Regions from separate parts of the Lysinibacillus sp. JNUCC 51 genome, predicted to be linked through region 1. Evidence: predicted binding sites of a transcription regulator. Region 1 holds the regulator's gene; each other region holds the start of a gene.

Region 1 (6,843 bases):
TTTAGAGGTACGAGTAACAAATACAGTTGCTCAAAATCTTTATCGAAAGCTTGATTTCCAAGATGGTGGCATACGTAAAGGCTATTATACAGATAACGGGGAGGATGCCCTTGTCATGTGGGTGAATTTATGATGGAAAATCGAATTATATTAGCAATAGAATCGAGCTGTGATGAAACAGCAGCAGCAATTATTCGAAATGGTTCTGAAATTGTTTCAAATGTGGTTGCATCTCAAATAGAAAGTCATAAACGATTTGGTGGGGTTGTACCTGAAATTGCATCTCGTCATCATGTTGAGCAAATTACAGTGGTCATAGAAGAAGCATTGGCTCAGGCAAATATGAAGCCAGATAATTTAGATGCTGTGGCAGTTACTGAAGGCCCCGGTCTTGTAGGTGCATTATTAATTGGAATTAATGCTGCGAAGGCCTTTGCATTTGCTAACAATTTACCAATTGTAGGTGTGCATCATATAGCTGGACATATATATGCTAATGCACTCGTGCAGCCAATGGAATTCCCATTGTTAGCACTTGTTGTATCAGGTGGCCATACAGAGCTAGTTTATATGAAAGAACATGGCTCTTTTGAAGTCATCGGTGAGACGAGAGATGATGCAGCTGGTGAAGCTTATGATAAGGTTGCGCGTGTACTAGGCTTACCGTATCCAGGTGGTCCGCGAATTGATAAATTAGCACATGAGGGAGAAGAGGCTGTATCTTTCCCAAGAGTCTGGTTAGAGGAAGATTCTTACGATTTTAGCTTTAGCGGCTTGAAATCAGCGGTTATTAATTATAAACATAACATGGACCAACGTGGTGAAGAAATTTGTCCAACTGCCGTTGCGAAAGGGTTTCAGGAAAGCGTAGTTGAAGTATTAACGGCGAAAACATTACGGGCAGCTCGCGAATATAAAGTGAAGCAGGTTATTGCAGCAGGTGGTGTAGCGGCTAATAAGGGCTTGCGTACATCACTTGAGACAGTATTTGCTGAAGAAAACATACCATTTTTCGTGCCGCCATTAAAGATGTGTACAGATAATGCCGCTATGATAGGAGCAGCAGCAACACCTATGTTTGAAGCAGGTATTCGAGGCAATTTATCAATGAATGGTCGCCCTGGAATGGAGTTAAAATCCTGGGTTTAACTTATTTAAGCGAGTGTCCAAGCACCCGCTTAAATAGAGGAACTAGTCTAAGAACGGTGGCATTACCGAAATGACCAACAGCGTGTCAGCCCTTGTACAGGCCTAAGCACAAAGCTGATTCCAGACGAAATTATGCAGAGCATTATTGCTTATATAGTAAAGAGGTGTTTTAGATTTGATTCTAAAATACCTCTTTTTGCTTTTGTGAAAAAATTGTTGAGAAAACAGAGGGTATAAGAAAAATTGAATCTAGTTAGTTGACAAATTTTTCAGAAAATTATCCACAGGTAAGGTAGAAATAAAACACCGAACATCCGTACTTATGCACAAAATGTTGATAACTTGTGCATAACTTGTGATTATTCAATATATAGTAGCCTATTTTGTACAGAATGATGTGAATAAAATATTTTTGAATTGTGGACAATGTGGAAAAGTCTGTTGATATGTTGGTATTACTAGATTTATAGTGTGTATAAAGTTGTGGGCATTTTTTGTCGAAAAATAGCACTTGACCAATATATATGAAAAATCAACGCGAGTAAAGTAAAAGCCATGCGACAAGGCACATGGCTTTACAAGCTTTATCCCACCTCAAGAGGGATGTTATAAAATAATATTTTCAAGTTCTTCACTTAGCTCAAGCCATTCCATTTCGAATAACTCATACTGTTCCTTAGCAGATGATAATTCCTCTTGAAGCTTTGTAATTTTTTCGTGGTCAGTAAAAATCTCGGGATCGCAAAGAGCTTCTTCTAAGCGAGCAACTTCAAGATTTACTTGCTGCATTTTCCCTTCTAGTTCCTCAAGTGTGCGTCTAATTTGGCGCTCCCGTTTTTTAGCCTCTTTATCAATTTTAGAGGTAGAGGTCTTCTCAGGTATATCAGCTTGTACTTGCGGTTGAGCAGCAGCCTTCATTTGTGCAAGTTCTAATAGCTCTTGTTTCTTTTCAAGATAATAATCATAGTCACCTAAGTACTCAAAGGAACCATCGCCGGATAGTTCGATTACTTTAGTAGCGATTCGATTGATGAAATATCGGTCATGCGATACAAATAAGAGCGTTCCAGGATAATCGATCAGTGCGTTTTCCAGTATCTCTTTACTATCTAAGTCTAAGTGATTGGTAGGCTCATCGAGAATTAAGAAATTTGCCTTTTGCATCATTAACTTAGCTAATGCGAGCCTTGCCTTTTCTCCACCAGATAGAGATGACACGATTTTATCTACATCATCTCCACTGAATAAGAAACGGCCTAGCACCGTGCGAATATCTTTTTCATTCATTAAAGGCCATTCATCCCATAGCTCTTTTAGCACACTTTTATTGCTAGACAGCTTTGCCTGCTCTTGATCATAGTAACCAATTTGAACATTTGTACCATAGCGAATCTCTCCGGAGAGTGGAAGCAAATCTTTGACGATGGTTTTTAATAAAGTTGATTTACCAACGCCATTTGGACCAACAAGTGCAATGCGGTCTTCTCGGAAAGTTCGTAGTGTTATGCCGCTTGATATTTTCCTATCGCCATAACCTATAGCTAAGTCATCAACAGATAATACATCGTTACCACTTTGACGCTCAATTGTAAAACCGAAGCTTGCTGACTTTTCATCACCATCGGGGGATTCCATCCATTCAGTTCGTTCAAGCATTTTACGACGACTTTGTGCCATTTTAGTAGTAGAAGCACGAGCAATGTTTTTTTGAATAAATTCCTCAAGCTTTGCCTTTTCATCTTGCTGACGTTCAAAAAGCTTCAAATCACGCTCATAATTTTTCGCTTTTTCATCTAAATAAGCACTATAATTGCCTGTATATTTTGTGACGCGATGACGAGAGACTTCGTAGACAATGGAAACAACTTGGTCTAAGAAGTAGCGGTCATGGGAAACAATTAGAATAGCCCCTTCGTAGCCTTTTAAATATGATTCCAACCAAGAGAGGGTTTCAATATCTAAATGGTTAGTAGGTTCATCGAGTATTAATAGGTCAGGTTTACTTAACAGAAGCTTAGCAAGCGCTAACCGAGTTCGTTGTCCCCCTGAGAGTGAGCTAATTGGCTTTTCGTAATCATTAGGATAAAACTGCATGCCATGAAGCACAGAACGTGTATCCGATTCATATTGATAGCCACCTGCATCCTTAAAATTATGCTGCAATTGGTCGTATTCAGACATTATTTTTGCATATAAAGTAGGGTTTTCATAAACAGCTGGGTCGGTCATTTGTTGTTCTAATGATCGGATTGTTTGTTCTTGGGCAATAAGCGGCTCAAAAATTGTCATCATTTCATCCCAAATCGACAATGTTGAGTTTAACCCAGCATGCTGCTCTAAATACCCAATTTGTATTCCTTTAGGGATAATAATATCGCCAGAGTCGTATGACATTTGACCAGCAATTATTTTAAGTAAAGTAGACTTACCTGCACCGTTACGACCTACTAATGCAACACGGTCACGATGTTGAACCTCTAATTTTACGCCACTTAAAATTTCATCTGCAAGGAAGGATTTATATAGTTGATTGACCTGTAAAACAATCATTCTTGACACCTCAATTCTTCCTTAGTGTAATGGATGAGCGATTGGCTTGCAATGTCGATGCTTTACTTATTCCAAGCTGTCATGTAAGATTGAAACGATTTCTCTTTAGTTAGTGGCGTAAAAGCGCCATTAACTAAAGGGAAATACTCTAGTGAATATTATAAACTTAGAAATAGTTAATTGAGCGTGTATCATAAATAGATTTGATACTCTATAAGGAGGAAAAAGTTTGAAACAAGAATTAAAAATTCCACAAGCCACTACGAAAAGACTTCCTCTTTACTATCGATTTATCCAAAACTTTGCGCAAGAAGGCATGGAACGCATTTCGTCGAAGGAACTGAGTGAAGCGATGAAAATTGATTCTGCAACTATTCGCCGTGATTTTTCTTATTTTGGTGCTTTGGGGAAAAAGGGATATGGCTATGATGTGCAGCATCTCTTAAAATTTTTTAGTCAAACGCTCGATCAACATGAAGCGACAAAAGTAGCGTTAATCGGTGTAGGGAATTTAGGTAGTGCTTTATTAAAATACAATTTCCAAAAAAATCATAATACCCATATCGTTGTGGCATTTGACTCAAAGGCCCCGAAGGAAGGAAAGATGATTAGCAATATTCCTGTTTTTCATCCTGATTTATTGGAAGAAAAGTATGCGGAATATGGAGCGGAGCTTGCAATTTTAACAGTTTCACCACGCTCTGCACAGAAAATGGCTGATAGATTAGCGGCGATGAATGCAAAAGGAATTTTGAACTTTACGCCGGAGCGTATTACTGTACCAGATAAAATGCAACTTTTAACAATCGATTTGTCGGTAGAATTACAGGCACTCATTTATTTAATTCGCAATCAGGAAGAGTGATGATTGTACATAATTTAACTTACTTCGGCGGGTGTACAAACATCTGCTGCTGACGCTACGCTTTCGCGCAAAAAACATCTGTACCTGCCGCTACGCTTTCGGTACAAAAGACATCCGCTGAAATAGAGGAACTCAGTCTAAGAACGCCACGTCCTGTAGCAATTTATCTATGCGAAAGCGAAGCAACAACAACAACAACCCATACGACTGAGTGACCAACATCGTTTTGGCCTAAAGCCTCCGGGGGATGTTACGGAAATTGAAAAGAGTAACGGAATTGACATGTATCACGCAGGACTAAGTATAAAGCCGATTCCGGACGCAATTATACCGAGTCATAATTGATAGTATAGCTCATAGTTTCTGTCAATTAGAAGTATGGTATAAAATGAGAGATTGACGAAAAACTTTCACATATAATTAGTTAGCAAAATGGCGAATTATGCGTTAAAATGATGGATATAAAAGAGGAGGTGGCTTTAATGGGTGGTATTGGTCCTATGAGCCTCATTATTATCGGAATTGTCGCATTACTAATTTTCGGTCCTAAGAAGTTACCGGAGCTTGGTAAAGCATTTGGTTCAACATTACGTGAATTCAAAAATGCTACTAAAGGATTAGCCGACGAAGATGATGATGACAAGAAAAAGAAAGAACTAGATAAGTAAAGTTAGGATGTTTGAGGATGAATCCAAAAGATCTAACTGTCATTGAGCATATAGAAGAATTAAGAAAACGGCTTTTCATTGTTGCCGTTTTCTTTGTTCTCGCTATGGCTGGCGGCTTTTTTGTTGCGAAACCGCTCGTTAAATACCTTCAAACTACTGGAGCGAATTATAATATAGAGCTTCATGCGTTTGATGTAGTAACACCACTTGCAATTTATATCCAAGTCGTTTTTTTAATAGCATTTATCCTATCTTCTCCGGTATTGATGTATCAATTGTGGGCATTTATTAGCCCAGGATTAAGGGATGTGGAACGAAAAGCAACCTTAAGCTATATCCCGTATTCATTTATATTGTTTTTAGCAGGACTATCTTTTTCATATTTTTTACTATTCCCTTACGTCATAAAGTTTATGATGAATTTATCAAATGAATTAGAAATTCAGCAAACGATTGGCATACATGAATATTTTTCGTTTTTATTTAAGCTTACAATACCATTTGGTTTTCTTTTTCAATTACCAATTGTCGTCTTGTTCTTTTCACGTATTGGGATTCTATCGCCTGAGTTACTAATTCGTATTCGTAAGTACTCATACTTTGGTTTATTTGTGTGTGCTGCTCTAATCGCACCACCTGAATTAGCTTCACACTTAATGGTTTCAGTACCGTTATTTATGCTTTATGAAATTAGCATTATGATTTCCCGTATTGGCTATAAGAAATACTTAAAATCAGAGGAAATGCGAATGAAGGAAGAACAAGAAGCTGAGCAAAAACGCCAGGTCGAAGAGGCACTTGAACAGCAGCGACGTCAAATCGAAGAATTAAATAAATAATAATAGAAGCTCGATGCATATTAGTAGCATCGAGCTTTTTTGTCGTTTTATATTGTTTCAACAAGAAATAGCGGTAAGCAAAAATTTCACTGATTTTTATTGCATTTTTTCTAGTTGGTCTAGCAACTTTTGCAATGGTTCTGCATACAATTGTACAAGTGTCACAAAACCGTTCAGCATGACATGGGCGATAATGGACGTCCAAATACGTTTTGTTTTGTGATATAAGAAGGCAAAAATCAATCCACAAATTGTATAAAGTAAAATATGTGAGAAGTCGAAATGAATAAGTGCAAAGAAAATGGCGCTTACTATACCGGCTATCCAGAAATTAGTTGTTTGGACAAGCGATCCGAAAATAACACGACGGAAGACGAACTCTTCTAATATTGGTCCAAATACAACAATCGCTAATATTGCAATAGGAGCACCTTTTGCAATAGATACAATATCAGCTGTGTTTTGTGAACCACCTTGGATACCGAATATAGCCATTTCGATAGCTGCGCCAATCATTTGGCCGAAGAAAACTAAGAAGAAACCGATAATCCCCCACATAATTGACAGTGGGATAGTTTCTTTCTTTCCTTGATAAATATCCCAAAACGCTTTATCGCGAGATGTTAGGATTAAACTTAGAATTAACGCAATGGCAAAGCTAAGAGCGATATACCAGCCTTGCGTAAGTGGGGCTGCTTGTTCACTTGGTAAACCGGTTGTACTCATAACAAGCTTGTGAAACGGTTTTGCCAGCAGTATACCTGATATTTGC
Region 2 (6,843 bases), 110 kb from region 1:
ATAGCAAAATATAGAATAGAACATGATAAAACAACTTTAGGAGGTCAATCAATGAAAACTGAACAACAATATTTCAATGTCGCGATTTCGATTCAACAATATATGGATAATATGACGACGTTAAAAGAGGAAAGCTTCCGTATTTATGATGGCTTCGAAGTGCCACTAAACGATGGCTTTATCGAATTACTGAAGAACAAGCAACCAAAAATTTTAACAATTACTGAGGACTGGTGCGGGGACGCAATGTTAAACAATCCAGTTATTCGTCGAGTTGCAGAAGCAGCAGGATTAGAAATGCGCGCAGTACTACGTGATGCTGATACAGATTTAATTGATCGCTATTTAACAAACGGTGGCCGTGCAATCCCGATTTATATTTTATTAGATGATGCTGGTCAGGTTGTTGGAAAATGGGGTCCACGTGCACCGGAATTACAGGAACTAGTAGTGAGTAAACGAGCTACTTTACCTGATAAAGAAGATCCTACATTTGAAGATGCACAAAAAGCGCTATATGCTGAAATTCGTGAAGAAAATATAACGAATAAATCATATTGGACATTTGTTTATGAGGATTTTAAAAAGCAAGTAACAGCTGTATTACAATAATTGAAAATCGTAAGGCTGCATGTCAGAAAATGAGGACATGCCTGCTTTTATTGACTATTGGAAGCTAATGCAACATTTAAACGAATAATTCGTTGGAAGAAATAGAATCTTATGAAGCAAAGAAGGTATGTTATGAAACGAGCAAGAATCATTTATAATCCTACATCTGGGCGTGAAGTGTTTAAAAAGCATCTACCAGAAGTATTGGCGAAATTAGAGGTAGCAGGCTATGAGACATCTTGTCACGCAACAACTTGTGAAGGTGATGCAACCATTGCAGCAAAAAATGCAGTTGAACGCGGCTTTGATATAATCATTGCAGTTGGTGGAGATGGTACATTAAATGAAGTTGTTTCAGGTGTGAGCTCATTTGAGAACCGCCCGAAAGTAGGTTTAATTCCGATGGGCACAACAAATGACTTTGCCCGTGCCGTGCATATTCCGCGAAATATTGATGCTGCCGTTGAAATCATTATTAAAGGCGAAACGTTGCCGGTTGATGTTGGCTTATTAAATGGGGAACGCTATTTCATCAATATTGCCGCTGGCGGACGTATTACAGAGTTAACTTATGAAGTGCCAAGTAAAATGAAAACAATGCTAGGACAGCTAGCATATTACCTAAAAGCAGTAGAAATGATCCCATCAATTAAAGCTTCCCATATGCGTATCGAATATGATGGCGAAGTGTTTGATGGAGATGCCATGATGTTTTTATGCGGCTTAACAAATTCAGTGGGTGGCTTTGAAAAGCTTGCACCTGATGCAAGTATTAATGATGGCTACTTTACTTTAATAGTATTGAAAAAAGTAAGCCTGCCTGAATTTATTCAGCTTGCCGCAATGGCATTAAGAGGCGAGCATTTGAATGATGGCCGTGTAATTTACAAAAAGGCAAGTGTCGTAAAAGTATCTACTGAAGATGAAATACATTTAAACTTAGATGGTGAGTATGGTGGGGATGCGCCTGCTACATTTGAAAACTTAAAGCGCCACATTGAAATTTTTGTTCCACTAGAAGATATTCGTGAGGATGACCGTGTTTAATAACACATTAGAACAGGGTGCTCTCAATTTAGGCGGGAGCCTTGTTCTGTGGATAAAATCGGTAAGATATCCATTTGTAGAGCTATATTTTACATGTAATTGATATTGTGAATGAATTAAGAAAAATAATTGGCAAATGTGCGTATATTACTTGAACAAAATTTGAAACCTTTATAATAGGCCGAAATTCCGGTCCATTATAAAGGTTTTTTTCGTTGCAATAGTGGAAAATGGGAAAGAGATAAGGGAAAGGAAGTGTTGCCTTTGTATAAGTCACAGGAAAGAAAGCTCATTTGGCTAAGCTTTAGTGTTGCAATTATTATGCTACTTTCCATACTTGGAAGAATATTTGGAGGTTAGGGGGGCAATGAAATGGTGAATGAATCAGCAGTCTTTTGGAGTAGAGCATTAACAGAGTTAACTTTATCGTTCCATATTATTTATGCAACGATTGGTGTTGGTGTCCCGTTAATGATTATGATCGCCCAATGGACTGGGTATAAAAAGAATGATGAGCACTATATTTTAATGGCAAGACGTTGGGCACGAGGTTTTGTTATTACGGTTGCAGTCGGAGTTGTTACAGGGACAGCAATTGGCTTACAGTTATCTTTACTATGGCCGAATTTTATGCAGCTTGCCGGTCAGACAATTGCATTACCACTTTTTATGGAAACGTTTGCATTTTTCTTTGAAGCCATCTTTCTAGGCATTTACCTATATACTTGGGATCGCTTCGATAGTCAGAAGAAGCATATGTTACTGTTAATTCCGGTTGCAGTCGGTGCATCGATGTCAGCAGTGTTTATAACAATTGTCAATGCGTTTATGAATGCGCCACAAGGATTTGATATTGTGGACGGACAGCTTGTGAATATTCAACCATTTTTAGCAATGTTTAACCCAGCAATGCCGACAAAGGTAGCGCATGTTCTCGTTACAGCCTATATGACTTCCGCATTTGTGTTAGCATCAATTGCAGGATACCGTATGCTTAGAGGTTCTAAGCACATATATCATAAAAAATCTTTATTACTACTTATGAAGATAGGTCTGATTTTCTCCATTGCATCAGCGATTATTGGAGACTTTTCAGGAAAATATTTAGCAGAATATCAGCCAGAAAAACTAGCTGCAGCTGAGTGGCATTTTGAAACTGAAAACAAAGCTTCCCTTATACTATTTGGTGTATTAGAAGGAGAAGAAGTAAAATACGCTATTAAAGTACCTTATGCTTTAAGCGTTTTAGCACATAATAATCCAAATGCAGAGGTAATTGGATTAGATCAATTTGCTGAAGAAGATCGACCACCACTATATATTCATTACCTCTTTAATATTATGGTGTTTATTGGAATGTTCATGGCGCTCGTTTCACTACTTTATGTAACCGGGAAAGCACGTGATTGGCATTTTATTCATTCACGTTGGTTTAGATGGATTGTTGTTGCAGGCGGACCACTTTCCATTATTGCGATTGAAACAGGATGGTGGCTTGCTGAAGTAGGGCGACAGCCTTGGATTTTATATGGATTAATGCGAACACCAGAAGGGGCCACGACAAGTGATCATGTAGATTTAATGATGCTATTGTTTACAGGAGTGTATGCCGTATTAGGAATAGGAAGTATGGTAGTGTTGATTCGTATGTTCAAAAAGAATCCAATTGAGCGAGAAATAGAAGATCGCCATGCTGATAAAGGCGGTGACATCTTATGACATTAGAGATTTTAGGTATTTCTGTTTTATGGATTTTCTTATTTGGCTATGTCATTGTAGCTTCAATCGATTTTGGTGCAGGCTTCTTTAATGCCTACAGCCTACTCATCGGAAAAAATCATATTTTAACGAATATTATTAAGCGTTATCTATCACCAGTTTGGGAAGTAACCAATGTCTTTTTAGTATTCTTCTTTGTTGGGATTGTTGGATTTTTCCCACAAACAGCTTTCTATTATGGAACGATATTACTTGTTCCAGTTAGTATTTCGCTAGTGCTTCTTGCAATACGAGGCTCCTATTATGCGTTTGAATCATATGGCGCACGTGGACATATCGGTTACACACTGACATATGGGGTAGCAGGCTTGCTCATTCCAGCCTCACTCTCTGTTGTATTTGCGATTGCTGCTGGTGGCTATGTTGATATTGTTAATGGGCAACCAGTCTTGAATTACTGGACATTGTATACGAGCCCATTTGCTTGGAGTATTGTCGTGTTAAGCATTGCGGCTGTTCTTTATATTTCAGCTGTGTTTTTAACTTGGTACGCTCATAAAGCAAAGGATAAAGAAGCCACAAATTTAATGCGAAGATATGCACTTGCTTGGGCGGTGCCTTTAATGGTGAGTGCAATCGGCATTACGTACGAAATGAAATTCATCAATCCTGAAAGTTACGATAATATGGTCAATTTATGGTGGATGTTCGTCATTTCAGCCGTGTTATTTATTATTACTGTAGTGTTAATATGGATGCGAAAAAATTACGGTCTTGCGGTTGGATTATTGATTGCCCAATTTGCAGTGGCGTTCTTCGCATATGGTATCGCACAATATCCATATTTACTATATCCTTACTTAACAATTTACGATAGCTTTACAAGTACACAAATGGCGATTGCACTCGTCATTGCGTTTATTTTAGGACTGTGCTTGCTTATTCCATCACTGTTCTTGTTGTTGAAATTATTCCTATTCAACAAAAATTACGTGACCGGAAAAGAAGACAATCACGCATAGGAGGGATAAAACTATGGCAAGTTTTCTAATGTTTTATGCGCCATTTATAGTCGTCATTCTTGGGATAGCTGCTGCTTTCTGGTGGTCACCTAGAGACTATCACACAGCGAGGAAAGAGGGGAAGAGTCGCGAATAGCGGCTCTTTTTTCTACTCATGTAAAGTGGAGAGGTCTCCGTTTTGGTGCATGGGAAGGAAGAGCTTATTACTTTTTTGTTTGCCTGAGCAGTTTGGGAGGAGAGCGGATCACATTCTGGTTTTACCCGAGCAGTTTAGAAGTAGACTAGATCACTTCCTCGTCATACCCGAGCGGTTAATATTAAGCCTTGTTCTTTTTTCATCCGCCACAACATGCTACAATAAAGAGATTGAAATGGAGGATGTACGAATGTCAGCACCCGTGAAAAAGAATGACCGACTAACAGTTTATATAGAAGATTTAACACATGATGGCAATGGCGTCGCAAAGGTCGATGGCTATCCATTATTTATCCAAGGTGCACTTCCTAATGAAACGGCGGAAGTACATGTTTTAAAAACGTTAAAAAATTACGGCTTTGCGAAGGTTGCAGAAATTCTAAAGCCGTCACCAGACCGTGTAGATGCACCTTGTGAATATTTCAAGCAATGTGGTGGCTGCCAATTACAGCACCTGTCTTATGAAGGACAGTTAAAATGGAAAGAAAATATGGTGCGTAATGTCATGCAGCGCATTGGTAAGATTGATGCACCTGTCTTACCTGTGAAAGGCATGGAAGAGCCTTGGCATTACCGAAATAAAGCACAAATACCTTTCTCCTCAAATGAAGCAGGACAAGCAATTGCTGGCTTCTATAAAACGAAATCTCATAGCATTGTGGACATGGAGCGTTGCTTAATTCAGACAGGAGAAGCAGACGCTATTCTAGCAGGCTTGAAAAAGGAATTAGCTGCTATCGGTATTCGACCATATAACGAGGTATCGCATGAGGGAATGCTACGTCACGTAGTTATTCGTAAAGCACGAGCAACTGGTGAAGTTATGGTTGTTCTTGTAACTAAAAAGAAAAAATTTCTACAAAAAGAAGCCGCTGTTGCGACAATTAAGAAACTTGTCCCGAACGTAACATCAATTATGCAAAATGTAAACAGCGACAAAACGAACGTTATTTTCGGTGATGAAACCGTAAACCTGTGGGGCAAGGACGTTATTATTGATACAATTGGCGATGTGCGTTTTGAAATTTCTGCTCGTTCATTTTATCAAGTAAATCCTCAGCAAACGGAAGTTCTTTACAAACAAGCATTGGACTACGCTGACTTACAGGGTGATGAACGAGTAATTGATGCTTACTGTGGTATAGGCACAATTTCATTGTTCCTTGCGCAAAAAGCAAAGGCTGTTATGGGTGTAGAAATTGTATCGCAAGCTATTGAAGATGCGAAGCGCAACGCGGAATTAAATGGTTTTACTAATACGTATTTTGAGGCAGGTCCAGCCGAGGAAGTAATCCCACGCTGGTATAAGGAAGGTAAAGAAGCGGATGTTTTAGTAGTTGACCCACCGCGTAAGGGCTGCGATGAGGCGCTTCTAAAGACAATTTTAGAACAACGTCCTAAGCGAGTTGTTTATGTGTCCTGTAACCCAGCTACACTAGCACGTGACCTTCGCATTTTGGAGGATGGGGGCTATCAAACACAGGAGATTCAACCTGTGGATATGTTCCCGCATTCGACGCATGTGGAGGTTGTTACGGAACTAACTCTAAAGGAGCGATCATAATGGACGCAGCAAAAAAATGGCTCTCTATCCCGAAAGATATCAGAGAAATGCTCGTGAAAAACGTATTTTGTGGCAATTGTGGTGTAACGGCAATTGTGAAATACACGATACAAGAGGGAGAATATGCCCCTGTATTGAAGGGGAAGTGCAAGACTTGTGGTAGGGATGTTGCTCGGGTGATTGATTAGTAAATGATAGAACTCTGAAAGGATGGAGTGAATATTCCATCCTTTTTGTGTAAGCATGGAAGGGTAATCTTATGCTTGAATAGAAGAGGTTACTTTTGATATATGTGATGAAAATTAACACCTCATAATTGGTATCAGAACATGATAATAGGCAGTCCAAGAACGTGGGTTTGATACCAAATGGTTTATAATTCGATTGATTTATGATATTCAGGACCGATTTTCGTTAAAATAAACATTACCGATTTTCACAAATTATCAATAATAATCAGTTATTTAGCGTGAGATGAGTGTAAAAGAAGTGGAACTTTGGGCTTTATATTTTATGACCAAGAGTTTGAAGATGTATCGATAGTGAGAGGAATTGAGTTTGAAATGATAGATAATTTTTGGCGTGATTTACCACGACCATTTTTTGTACTTGCACCAATGGAAGATGTGACAGATGTTGTTTTTCGTCACGTAGTAAGTGAAGCTGGCCGACCGGATGTATTT
Region 3 (6,843 bases), 1.9 Mb from region 1:
TTTTCTAAATTCATTCTAAACTTTTGATTATTAGTTAAATTATTGACAGTTTACCATATACTATATGTTATTTTACAGAATTGACTTCCTAAAAATAAAAAATCCCGATTATCAAATAATATGATAATCGGGATTTTGAATAGTATATTATAAAAGTTCTTTACGTAATTCAGCAGCTGATTTTGGTGATAACAGACCGAATGGAATATCGAATACTGTTTTTGCACCTTTATCTCCAGCTTGGTTTAAACGATGAGCTGCACGTGCAAAAGCTACTAGAACACTAGACGTGAAGTTTGGATTACTTTCAAGCTTTAATGAGAATTCAAGAATTTGTTTATCGTTAGCGCCGCTTTCACCACTGCGAATAACAAATCCACCGTGTGGCATACCAGTATGGTTTGCTTTAAATTCCTCTTCAGAAATAAAGTTTACTGTTGTGTCATACTCGTCAAAATAGTTTGGCATCGTCACAATTTCTTGTTCAACTTTTGCAGCATCTGCACCTTCTTCAAGAACAACCCAGCATTCACGTGCATGTTTTTCACGCGTTGTCAGCTCAGGATTTTCACCGTTGCGAACACGATCTACAGCCTCTTTAATTGGTAATGTGTATTGTACAGCGTTATTAACACCTTCAATGCGACGAATAGCATCTGAGTGGCCTTGACTTAAACCGTCTCCCCAGAAAGTATAAGTTGTACCTACTGGTAGAACTGTCTCTCCAAGTATACGATTTAATGAGAACAAACCTGGATCCCAACCAACTGAAATGACTGATACTTTACCAGATTTTTGTGCTTCTGCATCTACAGCCTCGAAAAACTCAGGAATTTTCGCATGTGTATCAAAGCTGTCAATTGTATTAAACCATTGTGCAAAGTGTGGGCCTTGCTCTGGTAAATCAGTTGCTGAGCCACCACATAAAATCATTACATCAATGTCATTTTGGAATTTTTCAGCATCATCCACTAAATATACACTTGCATTACTTGCAATGTTTACAGTTGAAGGATCGCGACGTGTGAAAACCGCTACTAATTCCATATCTGGATTTTGCGAGATAGCATACTCTACTCCGCGCCCTAAATTTCCATAACCTACAATACCTACTCGAATTACACTCATTAAAAATTCCTCCTCACGATTACGTGACTATGTGAAGCCTTTCACGTTAAATCTAATTACAATAATACGTTTTGTTAGGAAAATTCACAATAGTTTGAGTACGTGTTTTTCTCTATAAATCATACAAATTTTCTATGATTTTTATTCGTTTAAGGTATGAATACGGTTACATATTACTAATCTAACTTCTTTCAGCGGATTCACGGACATCAGAAAGGAGTTCTTAAAGGATGTTAGCCTAAACACAAAGTCGATTCCGAACGAAATTTTATCTGCGCTAAAGCAAAGAGTCAGCCTACAATTATTCCAAGGCATATTTGATTAACGAACCTTTAAGTTTTCATTAAAGCCTTGTAAATGAAGACTATTCGGACCGAATGTCTTGTACAATAAAACTAACGACAAAGGGGGCATGTTGAATGAAAAGTAATTGTTATTCACCTAACACAACATTGGAACAAGGAGAATTACTTGCTTGTCCATTTCAAAATGCACAAAAAAGTGCTAAAGCTCACATTGAAACTGATGCAAAGCACAAAAGATTTTCACCTAACAAACACCAATGTATAAGGGTTTTACCTTTTGACGTTATAGACGAAACCCTAAATATCTCCGTACAAAACCAACAAGTCGATGAGGTTAGCTTCTACCATAGCGGCAAGGAAATCGCACGCTGGTTGATTAAAAAAAGTGAATACAATAAGCTGTAGTTTTCCTTACAGTATCTCCTGCGCCAATTCAGAAAGACGCTTTTCATCCATAATGTGATAGCCATTCTTTCTCTTCTCTAAAATTTTTTCTTCACAAAATTGTGCAAGTACATATAATAAATGGCGATAGGAAACCCCTAAATATTCACAGATTTCAGTATGCTTTTCTTTATAGATTCCTTGATCTGACGAAAATTGAATAAATGCAGCAAGTCGATTTTCAAGTGGAAATGCTTGATTTTGTGTATATTTTGACGTCATTTTGAATGCCTTTTCCCCTAAAAACACACAAAGTTTACGTAAAAATAGTACATCCGTGAGTAACTTTTCTTTGCAGGACTGTGAAATCGAAAAACAAATCGTCTCGGTTACTGTCTGAATCCCCTTCGTATATCTTGCCTCATTAAGCAACTCAATTTCCCCCATAAAACGTGGTGCTTCCAAGTAATCGATAAGCGAGACCTTGCCATTTTTATGTGTCATATATAGCTTCGCCTTTCCTTCGATCATGTAGTATAACGTATCTGGAAATGACCCTTCTTGAAAAATCCATTCACCTTTGTCAAACTTACATATTTCTAGAAATGGATCAATTTCAAAAGAAAAAAAATCATCTATTGGATATTTATCAAGATAGTATGAACGTTCCTCAGCTGTCAGTATATGCATTATTTAACTCTCTCCTCCGAAAAAAATGTGAGATATCTCACATTATTGTACCGATGAACGTGCTATTATTCAACTTAGTTAAATTGGAGGTACGGAAAATTTATGAACAATCAACGATGGCTTTCTCAAAATTTCTTTGCATTTTTCTTTACATGGGGTATTTTCTTACCTTACTGGACTGGTTGGCTTGTAGATGCCAAACATCTCACTGTCTCACAGGCCAGCGTCATAATGGGCTGCGGTCTTTTAGCACGAGCAATTTCAAATCTATTTTTCTTCCCAACGCTTGCAAAATATGTGCACAAAAAACGACTAGTTAGTATTCTAGCAATAGGTGCACTAATCACGACTTTATTTTACTTACTAAGCACGAGCTTTATCTCGCTGCTTATTGTTACCCTTTTATTTAGCGTGTTCTATCCAGCACTGCTACCTGCAGTAGAAAGTAGTGCGGCAACGCTCGTACAGTATGGAAATGTACACTATGGTAAAAGCCGCTCCTATGGTTCCCTTGGCTTTGTCATTGCAGTATTAATCATTAGTATGATGACTGGTGCATTTGGCAATGACATAATCTTTTGGAGTATGGTGGTCGGCCTGATCGGTATGCTATTGATGCAGCAAATGGCTACACCTAAAGAATTACTCGTTGTACCTACGAAAGAACAACGTGCAAAATCATTGTCGATGAAAACATTATGGACTATTAAAGGTTTCCCTATTGTTTTATTAGTCGTTATTCTGTTGCAAGGCGCGCATGCTTCTTATTACAGCTATGGCTATATATATTTAGGTGATTTACATGTTGATCCATTTTATATGGGGATGATTATTAACATCGCAGTTATGTGCGAAATCTTATATTTTATGAAGGCAGATACACTATTTAAAAAATGGCGCTCTTCTTCTTTATTACTTTTAGCAGCAAGTGGTTCTTCGCTACGTTGGCTACTCATTTACCTATTCCCGAATGTTTGGGTATTTATCGCTTCTCAAACATTACATGCGTTATCTTTTGCTCTAGCGCATTTCGCTTTTATCAGCTATTTAACAAAAACATTGCCGAAGGAGCAAATCCCAAATGCGCAAGGCCTCTATTCTGCATTAGCGATGGGCTTAAGTACAGCAGTCCTTACATTTTTAGGCGGCTATTTATACGAGATTTCACCTGGACTATCATTTGCAGCAATGCTTATTTGTACTGTACCAGCAATCGGTATTCTGCTTGCTACTAGAAATAAATATCAATATTAAAAACAAGCAGGTGGAAAAGATAAGATCTTTTATCTTTTCCACCTGCTTTTTTATACGCTCACCTTGGATAATAAGAAAATCCTGGATATTTTACAACCGGCCACTTTTCCTTTCTCAATACATTAAGAAGTTCAGGACCAATATTTAAATTGCTTTGTACTAGTTCAGTTGGAGTAAGGGCCATCCATTGATTTAACGAAACATCCTGGAATCTATCACTTTTAAACATTTCAAGGAACCATAATGTCTCAGTACCGGTATTTTGAATGTAGTGACCATTTGCAAATGGTACGTAGCCTACATCTCCTGCACGATAATCGAATGTTCTAGCCACACCGTTTGCTGCAAATACGGTCATACGTCCTTGACCTTGAAGGTAATATTGCCATTCATCATTATTCGGGTGCCAATGTAGCTCTCTCATTGCACCAGGCTTAATCTCGACAAGCGCTGCGGCGATATTTTTAGAAATAGGAAAGTTTGTCGAATCCACAATTCTAACACTGCCACCAGGAGTTTTAATAGGCGTTTGCGCAAGCAGGCGATGCTTGAAGGTTTGGGGGACTGAACCGTAGGGTGATTGTACTTTTTGTGTGTCTATAGGTCCAGGAACTTTATCTTGAAAAATATAGACCTGTTCTTTCGGAATATGATTAAAAGCGCTCATTGGAACACCAAAATTGGCGGACAGCACATCTTTAGGAGTATGAGCAAACCAATCAGATATTGAAAATGTACTAAGATCTGAGAAATGTCCATCGTCAAACACCAGTAAAAATTCACAGCCATCTTCAAGACCCTGTATGGAATGAGGAATGCCTGGTGGGAAATACCATAAATCCCCCGGTCCTACATCAGCAATAAAATTACACCCATTTTGATCGACCGCCGTAATGCGAGCATGACCAAGAAGCATATACGACCATTCTGCTTGTTGATGCCAATGCAGCTCACGAACCCCACCAGGTGTCAAACTCATATTGACACCTGCTAATGTAGTAGCAATTGGCAAATCACGAGCAGTAATTTCTCGAGACCAACCGCCATTTTTTAATACCATATGCGTATCAGAAAAAGAGAACTTTAAATTTGGTACAAGTCCAGCATCTGTTTTTGGAGGGACAAGCATATCAGGGTTTTCCAGATCTCTCATAATATCTCTTGGCCCTTTATCTACCCACCCTGCCCCATCTTTCCGAATAGGCTGTGGTACATAAGAATAGCCATCTGGCATGTTCTCCAATTATTCACCTCTTCATAAAGAAATCGTTATTTCAATATGTATGGTACCTTAACTAGAATTATTCTTTTCCTTTCAGCTTAGTTGCGAGAATAGCAGAGGATGTTGCTGTTAAATAAATTTCTGTAGCTCTTAATTCTTTATGAATTAACCAAAAGTCCCTGACCTTATCAGGTTTCCCTCTCCATTCTTCAAGAAAATGTTCTACAGGCGTAAAATCGTCCATTAATAACATACCTCCAACAGCTAATGCTTCCAATAGTTGTACACCTTCAATCGTTTTAGCAGCAGCTGCATCAGCAAAAATAAATTGAAAAGGACCTTTTGCTACCTCTTCTTTCCAGTCACCTACTAAAAATTCTGCCTGCTGATGACGAATTGTTTGAGCAGTAGCATCGATTTTTTCCTTTGCATGATCCACTGAAACAAACTTTACATCTGGTGCAATGGTAGAAAGAATCCATGCACTGCCTACACCGTAGCCAGTCCCGACTTCAAGGATTGTTCCATGTGTGACTTAACCAACAAACACTGATAACAATCTTCCAGCCTCATCTGAGCATGAATACTCGAAATTATGTCTTTGGGCTAACATTTTACTAGCCTTCACCAATTCCTGAAAGTTAACATAATGACAAACCACCAGATCTTGTTTCATTGCCTTAACTAGTTGATCTGCTCTTTGTAATTCTACGACTTCTTCATAAACAATCAGTATTTTCAGAGCAACAATCTATACGAAAGCGGCCTTAATCAAAGAGTTTTTGTTATTATATCAATTTCTAAATTGTGACCACTCGACTTAAAATAACTATAAAATTTATATTGGTTTGAAAAAGTCGGTAAATCTTTAATATTCTCTTTTGGCATATCTGTTTTAAAAGAAATAACCTCACCGTTTTTTAATACACAAGTATACACTTCTTTCATTTCCACACCTTCCTGCGGTAAACAGAAAGACCGAATTAAACTACAGAAAATGTTTATGAACTCTGCCTTTTTGTTTTGATATATTGTGGATCGAATATTTAATTAAAGCACTCGTTAATTAAAGTGCAATTAATTCTCCACGATTATTGCTCTAATAAATATAATATTGGAAGTAAAATCAATCCTAGTAGAAAAAGCACTGGAATCAAGGAAACAATTAAAGCAAAAATTCTTAACTTCCCCTTTTGGCTAAAAAATGCAGTTAGAAATGAAGCAATTACTAATAAAATGATCACAATGTCCCCAGTTTCCGAGGTTCCATTCACTTCAATTTGTGTAATAAAAGCGAAAATAATGAACAAAGAAAACAATAACAATGAAATAATACTTAAATATCTTCTTAACACCCTTACTTCACCTCTTCTGCTCTTTTTTACAATCAACTAAATCACATAAACCGCACCGCTAGTTCAATAAGAAAGAGTTTCCTATGCACCACAATAGTCTTCCTCCGTTAGTTCATCAATATTAGGATATTTATTTACTTCACACACGAAAAGGCAAGTACAATTGGAATTCGTTGTCTTCTAATAAATTCATCTTCACTACTAAAATGTTCACGCTTTGGTGTACCTTCACGTAAATCTAGAACCGAAAAGCCAGCTTGTTTAAGTGCTATAAAATAATGTTCGATTGTACGATGATATTTAACCACTATTTGATCAATCCAAGGCTCTTTTCTTTCCCCCTCACGGAAATAGTCATCGACGATCCAATTACCATGTTTATCCCCTGATTGCTTACTAGCAAATGACGAGGTTGTAAGCGGATGCTGGATACTAAAAATAAATCTTCCGTTTTCTTTAAGTGTTTTATAAACATCTTTAAACAGGCGGTTAATGTCTGAAACAT

Evidence for each region. Region 1 encodes Rex, which represses fermentation and respiration genes when NADH is low (regulators of the CRP and FNR family bind a similar motif). Its sites were predicted from a motif close to TTGTGAAATATTTCACAA; they were not measured.
Region 2: a site for Rex is predicted at 1,765-1,782, ahead of JNUCC51_RS14720 (cytochrome ubiquinol oxidase subunit I). Genes of this name have one in related genera too.
Region 3: a site for Rex is predicted at 2,533-2,550, ahead of yeiL (transcriptional regulator YeiL). Genes of this name have one in related genera too.

Annotation. Positions count from the first base shown of each region.
Region 1 covers NZ_CP065545.1:2,935,704-2,942,546, forward strand. The annotation lists gene rimI (ribosomal protein S18-alanine N-acetyltransferase) at 1-133, shown strand, start outside; gene tsaD (tRNA (adenosine(37)-N6)-threonylcarbamoyltransferase complex transferase subunit TsaD) at 133-1,149, shown strand; gene JNUCC51_RS14220 (ABC transporter ATP-binding protein) at 1,756-3,699, opposite strand; gene JNUCC51_RS14225 (redox-sensing transcriptional repressor Rex) at 3,929-4,564, shown strand; gene JNUCC51_RS14230 (twin-arginine translocase TatA/TatE family subunit) at 5,047-5,232, shown strand; gene tatC (twin-arginine translocase subunit TatC) at 5,250-6,071, shown strand; gene JNUCC51_RS14240 (CPBP family intramembrane glutamic endopeptidase) at 6,168-6,843, opposite strand, start outside.
Region 2 covers NZ_CP065545.1:3,047,433-3,054,275, forward strand. The annotation lists gene JNUCC51_RS14710 (thioredoxin family protein) at 52-612, shown strand; gene JNUCC51_RS14715 (diacylglycerol kinase) at 745-1,659, shown strand; gene JNUCC51_RS14720 (cytochrome ubiquinol oxidase subunit I) at 2,032-3,378, shown strand; gene JNUCC51_RS14725 (cytochrome d ubiquinol oxidase subunit II) at 3,375-4,400, shown strand; gene cydS (cytochrome bd oxidase small subunit CydS family protein) at 4,414-4,536, shown strand; gene rlmD (23S rRNA (uracil(1939)-C(5))-methyltransferase RlmD) at 4,787-6,160, shown strand; gene JNUCC51_RS14740 (hypothetical protein) at 6,160-6,348, shown strand; gene JNUCC51_RS14745 (tRNA dihydrouridine synthase) at 6,724-6,843, shown strand, end outside.
Region 3 covers NZ_CP065545.1:4,863,684-4,870,526, reverse strand. The annotation lists gene JNUCC51_RS23600 (diaminopimelate dehydrogenase) at 148-1,128, opposite strand; gene JNUCC51_RS23595 (hypothetical protein) at 1,548-1,838, shown strand; gene yeiL (transcriptional regulator YeiL) at 1,845-2,507, opposite strand; gene JNUCC51_RS23585 (MFS transporter) at 2,610-3,761, shown strand; gene JNUCC51_RS23580 (oxalate decarboxylase family bicupin) at 3,820-4,995, opposite strand; gene JNUCC51_RS23575 (O-methyltransferase) at 5,063-5,449, opposite strand; gene JNUCC51_RS23570 (hypothetical protein) at 5,755-5,931, opposite strand; gene JNUCC51_RS23565 (histidine kinase) at 6,075-6,338, opposite strand; gene JNUCC51_RS23560 (class I SAM-dependent methyltransferase) at 6,473-6,843, opposite strand, start outside.